DNA from 2 places in the Bradyrhizobium sp. RDM12 genome. Region 2 is predicted to be linked to the other one. Evidence: predicted binding sites of a transcription regulator. Region 2 holds the regulator's gene; the other holds the start of a gene.
The links. Region 2 encodes LexA, which represses DNA repair genes until DNA is damaged. Its sites were predicted from a motif close to TGTTCNNNNTGTGTTCNG; they were not measured.
Positions count from the first base shown of each region.

Region 1: the regulator LexA is predicted to act here: its motif matches at 1,936-1,953, upstream of ACTGJ9_RS10500 (ribonuclease T2 family protein).

Region 1 is NZ_CM133064.1:2,201,589-2,205,795, reverse strand. Features, by position in the region: gene ACTGJ9_RS10520 (ATP-binding protein) at 1-324, shown strand, start outside; gene ACTGJ9_RS10515 (DUF3617 domain-containing protein) at 338-868, opposite strand; gene ACTGJ9_RS10510 (hypothetical protein) at 924-1,217, opposite strand; gene ACTGJ9_RS10505 (hypothetical protein) at 1,400-1,864, shown strand; gene ACTGJ9_RS10500 (ribonuclease T2 family protein) at 1,999-2,700, shown strand; gene ACTGJ9_RS10495 (23S rRNA (adenine(2030)-N(6))-methyltransferase RlmJ) at 2,754-3,614, shown strand; gene ACTGJ9_RS10490 (cold-shock protein) at 3,867-4,082, shown strand; gene ACTGJ9_RS10485 (outer membrane protein) at 4,169-4,207, opposite strand, start outside.
Region 2 is NZ_CM133064.1:4,863,710-4,867,916, forward strand. Features, by position in the region: partial or broken gene ACTGJ9_RS23760 (ComEC/Rec2 family competence protein) at 1-841, shown strand, start outside; gene ACTGJ9_RS23765 (hypothetical protein) at 852-1,283, opposite strand; gene ACTGJ9_RS23770 (hypothetical protein) at 1,472-1,714, opposite strand; gene lexA (transcriptional repressor LexA) at 1,892-2,593, opposite strand; gene ACTGJ9_RS23780 (molybdopterin molybdotransferase MoeA) at 2,770-3,981, opposite strand; gene ACTGJ9_RS23785 (hypothetical protein) at 4,116-4,207, shown strand, end outside.

The sequences.
Region 1 (4,207 bases), 2.7 Mb from region 2:
AAGCCGGCCTCGTTCAAGCGATGTCTCGCCAATCTCGTCACCAATGCCGCGCGCTACGGCAACGCCATCGCCATCTCCGGCCAGCGCGATCACCGTTATCTCACCGTGACCGTCGACGACGACGGCCCCGGCATTCCCGTCCATCTGCGTGAAGAAGTGTTCAAGCCGTTCCTGCGGCTCGACAACGCCCGCAACCAGGACCAAGGCGGCACGGGCTTGGGCCTCGCCATCGCTCGCGACATCGCCCGCTCGCATGGCGGCGATATCACGCTCGGCGACAGCCCGATGGGCGGATTAAGGGCGAGCGTGCGGATTCCGGTGTAGCTGCGCCCCCCGTCTACTTTGGCAGCAGCGCTTTCAGCTTGTCGACGTCGCGCACGTTCATCTTGAAGCCGCCGGGCATCACGATGTCGCCGGGCTTCTGGTCCGGCTTGCAGGCGCCGAGCCATTTCGCTTCGAGCGTCATGGTGCTGTCGCGCCCCGCGGCACCGACCGCGCCACCTTGCGCATGCGACGAGGTCTTCACCGTGTAGGCCGAATTGAAATCGCCGGTGATCTCGGCGTGCGACGTCGTGGACATGCCGGCGACACTGCACTCGGAATCGCTGACATAGCCGGTCGCCGTCTTCTTGACGTCCTGCCTGGAGCAGACCTGCTTGGCCATCGGCGAGATGTTGTTATTCATCTCCCTGTCGACAGCCTCGTCGGTGCAGTGCTGCATGGTCATCTCCGGCATCGCCGAGCCGGTCCTGACCATCTTCAACTCCCAGAGACCGGCCTTGCGCACCGGCAGATCGTCGGCCGAGGCGCCGACCGCCGACAATACGAGACCAACGACTGATCCGAGCAAAGCAAGCTTGCACGTCATGCGAGAGACTCCCGGCTGAGACGTCGTGGCGCGGCCTTCGGCGTTCCGAAACGCCTCAGTAGAGCGTGCGGATCGGACGATCGGCGGCGCCATAAGGCACCCAGCGGCAGGCAAAGGAGATGTAGCCGCCCTCATAGGCCTGCATCGCGAGGAATTTCACCACCTTGCCATAGCGCGCACAGTGATCGACCGCGACCTGGCGCGCATCGGTCTGCGTCGCCATGGAATAGGCGATGATGCCGCCGGTGTCGTTGCCCTTGAAGGGCGGCACCGGAAGGATGTCGGCGCGCGCCGACTGGCTCGCCATGATCCCCAAGGCAAGAAGGCCCGCGGCCGCAATGATTCGCATTCCCGTCACTCCGATTGGCTGGCAGCACTCTACGGTGCCGGGCCGGCGGTGAAAAGAACGGATAGGGCGTCGGCGGCGACGTTATGGTCAAGTCGTGGCCGAGTGTTGCCGCGCTGCACTTGACCTCCTCCGCCCTTCGCGTCACCGTCCCACCCTCGCAGATCATGCTGTCTGGATTGCCCATGCGCGCCTCAACCTCCCTGAAATCCCTTCGCTTTGCCGCCGTTCTCGGCCTCATCTTCGGAGCGCTGTCGCTCGGTGAGGCCAGGGCCGCCAATCCGCTGGAGCTGAATTTCTGGCTGAGCGGGCCGCGTTATGATGGCAACGTCGCCGATTGCGAGAAGGCACTGCCGACGATCGCGAACCAGTTCTGGGAGAAGGAAAGCTCGTTCTGGAATTCGCCTTTGAAGATCGAGGGCTTCTCGGCCGTTCACGAGACCGCATTCCGGCCCTGGGCGTCCGACAACATTCCGCGGCGCTACTGCACCGGCGAGGCCATGCTGAACGACGGCAAGGTGCGCAGGGTGCACTTCTCGATTATCGAGGACGGCGGCTTTGCCGGTTACGGCCAGGGCGTCGAATGGTGCCTAGTCGGGCTCGACCGCAACTGGGCCTACAATCCGGCCTGCCGCGCCGCCAAGCCCTAATTCGAAGGTCCCTAATTCGAAGGTCCCTGATTCGAATCGATCCGGCGGCCGAACGCCGGCCGCTCGAAATTTGTTCTTGAAATGTTCTTATTGCCTGCTAGGCTCATTGCATAGTCTAGCTGAGGGGCGTCGCCATGTTTGATTTCAGATTGCAATCCTTCTTCCGCCTTGTGATCTCGCTGACCCTTGCCGCCGGGCTGATCTCGCTGGCCGGCGGCGCGAAGGCGCAGGACAAACGGCAGAACGCGCCGGGTGAATTCGATTTCTATGTGCTGTCGCTATCCTGGTCGCCGTCCTTCTGCGAGGACGCGGCCGAGCGCGGACGCGGCGGCGGGCGCTCGAACATCCAGTGCGAGGGACGGCCTTATTCCTTCGTGGTGCACGGGCTGTGGCCGCAATATGAGAACGGCTTTCCGGAATATTGCCAGCGGCCGTCGCGGCGGCTGAACCGCAACATCGTCTCCTCGATGCTCGATCTGATGCCGGCGCCGGGGCTGATCTTCAACGAGTGGGACAAGCACGGCACCTGCTCGGGGCTGACCGACCGCAATTACTTCGAGACGATCCGCAAGGCGCGCGCCGTGATCAAGATTCCGGTCGAATATCTCGACCTGTCGCAGCCCAAGACGGTGGCGCCGGGCGAGGTCGAAGAAGCCTTCATCAAGGCTAATCCGGGCCTGAGCAACGCGGCCGTCTCGGTTACCTGCAACCGGACCCGGCTTTCCGAGGTCCGCATCTGCCTCAGCAAGGATTTGCAGTTTCGCGCCTGCGAAGAACTCGACCGCCGCGCCTGTCGCCGCGACCAGGTGACGATGCCGCCGATCAGGGGTGGGTAGTTCAGGCTGTTGTACCTCTTTGCTGAAGCCATCGCGTGGCGTAGTGCTCTTGCATGAACTATCGCCACGCCTTTCACGCCGGCAATTTCGCCGATGTCATCAAGCACATCGTGCTGGCACGCATCCTGACCTATTTGCAGGACAAGCCGGCTGCCTTCCGCGTCATCGACACCCATGCGGGTGCCGGCCTCTATGACCTCGACAGCGACGAGGCCCGCCGCAGCGGCGAATGGCTGACGGGGATCGCGCGGCTGATGCAGTCGCGCCTTTCGAACGAGACCGTCGCGCTGACCAAGCCGTACATGGAGATCGTTTGCGCATTCAATCCGAAGGGCGAGCTCAAGGCCTATCCGGGCTCGCCCTTGATCGCGCGCGGCCTGATGCGGCCGCAAGACCGGCTCGTGGCCTGCGAGCTCGAGCCGAGGGCGCGCAGGGCGTTGATCGACGTGTTGCGGCGCGACGAACAGGCCCGCGTGGTCGATCTCGATGGCTGGATGGCGCTGCCTGCGTTCGTGCCGCCGAAGGAGCGGCGCGGACTCGTGCTGATCGACCCACCGTTTGAGGCGAAAGACGAGTTCGAAAGACTGGGCGAGGCCTTCTCCACCGCGTTCGCAAAATGGCCGACCGGTATCTATGTAATCTGGTACCCCGCCAAGAGCCGGCGCGCCACCGACACGCTGGCGCAACTCGTGGCGCGGACCGCGGCCGCAGCAAAGACTCCCGGAAAATGCCTGCGGCTCGAATTCAGCGTCGCACCACAGGTTGACGGCGCGGCCCTCACCTCGACTGGGCTGCTGATCGTCAATCCGCCTTACACGCTGCAGAGCGAGCTCAAGACAATCCTGCCCGAGCTGGAAATACCGCTCGGCCAGGGCGGAGCTGCCAGATTCCGATTAGAGGTGCCGAAGCCCTAAGCCGCCGCCATTCTTGGGAAAAATATGCAGTAACGGTAGTCAATCTGCAATGAACCGTATTATGCTGTTGGTGTGACTGGCTTTGCGTTCCGCTTCCGCGAATGGTTGCGGCGGAGTGAAGGCCTAACAAAGATCCAGTCGGACCGCAGGGTCTGCCCAAGGATGGCCAGCTCTCCCGGGCTACGTGATGCCCGGTCATGTCGCGACGCGCGTCTGCGTTGCGACGGAGGAGCAATGAGGGGGAGTTTCCCGATGGCCAATACGGGAACGGTTAAGTTCTTCAACGGCGAGCGCGGCTACGGCTTCATCAAGCCGGACGACGGCGGTCGCGATGTCTTCGTTCACATCACCGCGGTTGAGCGGGCGGGACTGAAGGACCTTGCCGAAGGACAGCGTATCACGTTCGAAGTCGAACCGGACAAGAAGGGGAAGGGGCCGAAGGCGGTCAATCTCGTGATCCTTTCGTAGCGGACCTGCCCCGAGAAGACTGCCGCAAAAAAATCCCGGCCGCGAGCGGCCGGGAGGCTGTAGTCCGGTATTTTCTTAGTTGGCTATCAGAAGTGATAGTTCACGCCTGCGCGAACAACGCTGGC
Region 2 (4,207 bases):
AATCTCGGCGCGATGCCGGTGGTGTCCGCGCTGGTGATGCCTGCGGTTGGGATTGCTCGCTGCGCCCTTCGGGCTCGACGGCGTGTTCTGGTGACTCATGGGGATCGGCATCGACTGGATGGTGGCGGTGTCGCGCTGGGTGGCGGCGCTGCCCGGAGCGATCGGCCACGTCGGCGCTTTCGGCACCGCGCCGCTGATCGCGGCGAGCGTCGGGCTGATCCTGATGGGCTTGCTGCGGACGCCCTTGCGCTGGTCGGGCGTACTCGTGCTCGTCGCGGCGATCGTCTGGGGGCTGTCGGTTCGGCAACCCGACATTCTCATCGCCGGTGACGGGCAGAGCGTCGCGGTGCGGGGCAGGGACGGGCAGTTGCATCTGATCCGGACGAGCAAGGACAGCTTTCTGCTCAAGGAGTGGCTCGCGGCCGATGCGGACTCCCGCGATGCCGGGAGCGCCTCGCTCAGTGACGGCGTGTCGTGCGACGACACCGGCTGCGTGACGCCACTCGCCGACGGGCGCATGATTGCGCTGGCGCTCCGCATCGACGCGCTGGCCGACGATTGCAGCCGCGCGGCACTGGTGGTGACGGCAAGGCCCGCGCCGCCGGATTGTGGTGCGATGGTGGTCGATCGGCCGCGTCTCGCGCGCCAAGGCGCGCTGGCGCTGACGCCGCGCGGCGACGGCTTTGCCATTCAGGCGGTGAAGGCGAGGGGCGCAAACCGCCCCTGGTCGCCGGCGGCGGCCGGCGATGGAGATTTCGAACAGTCCCTCATGCCACGGTCGGCAGCTCCGCGTTCCAAAGACGCAACGCCGGCCGACGCCGACCTGCAGGCCGAGGATTAAGATCGACCGCTTAGCCGATCGGCAGGCGCGGCGGCGTGGAGCGGCTGTCGGCGATCTGCGGCTTGTGCTCGCGCTCGCCGAGCGGCTGGGTTACCGGCAGTTGCAGCACGGTCGCACGCTGGCCTTCCACGAGCTGCGTTACCAGCACGTATTTGCCGTCGGGGAATTCGATCGCGTCGTGATGGCGGTCGGGAATGTGCGGATCGACCTTGCCGAACTTGCCGACACGCGAATTGATGGTGCGCGTCCAGATCCAGCGATTGTCGTAGCGGACGTTGTCGGCGAAGGCGAGCTCCGTTCCCGGCAGCAGGCAGACCGCGACGGACATGTCGGCTTCGGAGGCGAAGCCGCGCGTCGAGGTGCCGCGGAACGTTGTCGTGACGATGGTCTCACCGACTTCTGCGGGACGCGTCGCGACGGCATGCAGGCTATAGTCACACATCGGGTGCTCCTCAATCAGGATAGAGCACCGGCGCCTCTGTCTCTGAGGCACAGGCCCCTATCAGAGTGGAAGCTGATCATATGCTTGTTTGTTGGCAAATCTGCGGCTCGCATCGACAGAGCGCGATCACATTATCTTTTGCAAATGCACGAGGAACAAAGCCTGCTCCCGCGCATTCGGTGAGCGCGTCATCTCAGCGGCCTGCGGGCGCCGACCAGCCCGAATATTGCCAGGCCGGCTGCGTCGGCTGTGCGACGGGCGTTGCGGGCATCGCGGAATTGCTCGCTCGTTGCCTGTGGCGCTTTGCGCGCGTGATGCTGCGGCTGAGCAGCCAAGGCCTGCGACCCCATCAAGGCCTGCGAGCCTAAGGCCTGCGGCGCCGATGCTGCGATCAGCGTCATCGTGGCGGTGCCCAAAATGATCTTGCGCATGGTGGTCTCCTCGGTCGGTCAAAGCGCCTGCGAAGCGATGGGGCTTCGTTGCGGCGTGCCGAGGATGTAGCGCTGGAGAGGTAGCCGGATAATCTGTGCAAAACCAGAAAGACCATCCAGCCGGAGCGGACAATCGTCCGCTCCAATCGTTGCTGACGGTCGTCGATCGCGACCCGCTCAGTACTTCCGGTACAGCCCGATCAGCTTGCCCTGGATCTTGACCCGGTTGGGCGGCAGGATGCGGACTTCATAGGCCGCGTTCGCCGGTTCGAGTGCGATCGAAGCACCACGGCGGCGAAAGCGCTTCAACGTCGCTTCCTCATCGTCGATCAGGGCAACCACGATGTCGCCGGTATCGGCGCTCTCGTTGCGCTGAATCAGCGCCATGTCGCCGTCGAGAATGCCGGCCTCCACCATGGAGTCGCCGCGCACTTCCAGCGCGTAATGCTCCCCGGAGCCGAGCATGTCGGGCGGGACGCTGATGGTGTGGCTGCGGGTCTGCAACGCCTCGATCGGCGTACCGGCCGCGATCCGGCCCATCACGGGCACCGCGACGGGACGCTCGCCCTCGTCGGCCTGCGGACTCGACGTCGTGCGCACCTTGCCGAGATTGCCTTCAATGACGCTCGGCGTGAAACCGCGGCGGCTGCCGGCGGCGGCCTGGAGCTCGGGCAGCTTGATCACCTCGATGGCGCGGGCGCGGTTGGGCAGGCGGCGGATGAAGCCGCGCTCCTCGAGCGCAGTGATCAGGCGATGGATGCCCGATTTCGAGCGCAGATCGAGCGCGTCCTTCATCTCGTCGAAGGAGGGCGGCACGCCGCTTTCCTTCAGACGCTCGCTGATGAACCGCAGGAGCTCGTATTGTTTGCGCGTTAACATCTCGACCAAAATCCCCCGGTTGATGTCGTTCGATTCCGAGACGCTGAATTCAGCAATAAGCCGCTACATGCTCGAAACAAATCATGAACGGACACTATATGTTCGATACATGTTCCGCAACTGCTTAATTTACCGTGAACGCGACAAAGTTCGCAGAACGGTTGCGAACGATGCGCTCAAACGGGCAGCCGCAGCACCTCGCAAGGCGCTCCCGCTTCGGCCTTCGGTGCTAACGGTGCGCGCACGAGAAGTGCCTGTGCCGCAGCGAGATCTGCAAGCAGCGAGGAGTCCTGGTGGTTGACGGGAAGGGCGACGAGGGTGCCGTCATCACGCAGATCGAGGCGGGCGCGAAGATAATCCTCGCGCTGGTCATTGGCGCCGATGTCGCGGCCGAGCACGGCGCGTTCGCGACGGTGATGAATCACCGAACGGCCCGACAGCGCTCGAATCAGCGGCACCATGAACAGGAAGCCGCAAACGTAGGATGATGCAGGATTGCCAGGCAGGCCGATCACGTGCATCGCGCCGAGCTGCCCGTTCATCATCGGCTTGCCCGGCCGCATCGCGATCTTCCAGAACGCCATCGAGGTGCCTTCATCGCGGAGCGCCTGCTGCACCAGATCGTGGTCGCCGACCGAGGCACCGCCCGTCGTGACCAGGATGTCGGCGCCGGATTCGCGCGCGCGGCGGATGCCGGCGGAGGTGGCTGCAAGCGTGTCAGCGGCAATCCCGAGATCGATGGTGTCGGCTCCCTCGCTCCGGGCGAGCGCATGCAGGGCGTAGCCGTTGGAATAGACGATCTGGCCATGACCAGGCGTCGTGCCCGGCATCACCAGCTCGTCGCCGGTGGCAAGAATCGCGACCTTCGGACGCCGGCGAACGGCAAGCTGCGGGTGGTTCATGCCGGCGGCCAGCGCGAGGTCGCGCTCGGTCAGCCGCGCGCCCGCGCGCAGCAGCACGTCACCTTCGCGAAAATCGATGCCGGCTGGACGAATGTGCCGCCCGGCGACGGCGGCCTCCTTGATCGTGATGCGCTTGCCGTCGGCGACGGTGTCCTCCTGGATCACGATCGCATCGGCGCCGTCGGGGACGACGCCGCCGGTGAAGATCCGCACAGCTTCTCCAGCGCCAACAGTTCCTGCAAATGGACGGCCGGCTGCGACCTCGCCAATGACGTTGAGCTGCGCATCGACCCTGGCTGCATCCGCCGCTCGGACAGCATAGCCGTCCATCGCCGACATCGCCTGCGGCGGCTGCATGCGCCGCGCCGCGACGTCGTGCGCGAGCACGCGATGAAAGGCCGCATCGAGCGCGACCGTTTCCTCGGGCAGCGGCTCCGCGCCGTCGAGCACGGCGGCCAGCGCATCAGTAACCGGCATCAAGGCCACGGTGAACTCCCGCAACAAAAGCGAAGGAATTGGTCGGCAAGGTTCTAGCCGAGCCGAGGGCCGACGCAAAAAGGGCCTCCTCTAGCGAGAAACCGCACTTCCTTTCGGCGCCAGCTCGGCTTACCTTACCTTCCATGACGAAACTGCTCGAGAAGGCGCTTCAAGCCGTGCGACAGCTTCCTGCGGATAGTCAGGATGAGATCGCCCGCGCAATGCTGGCTTTGAC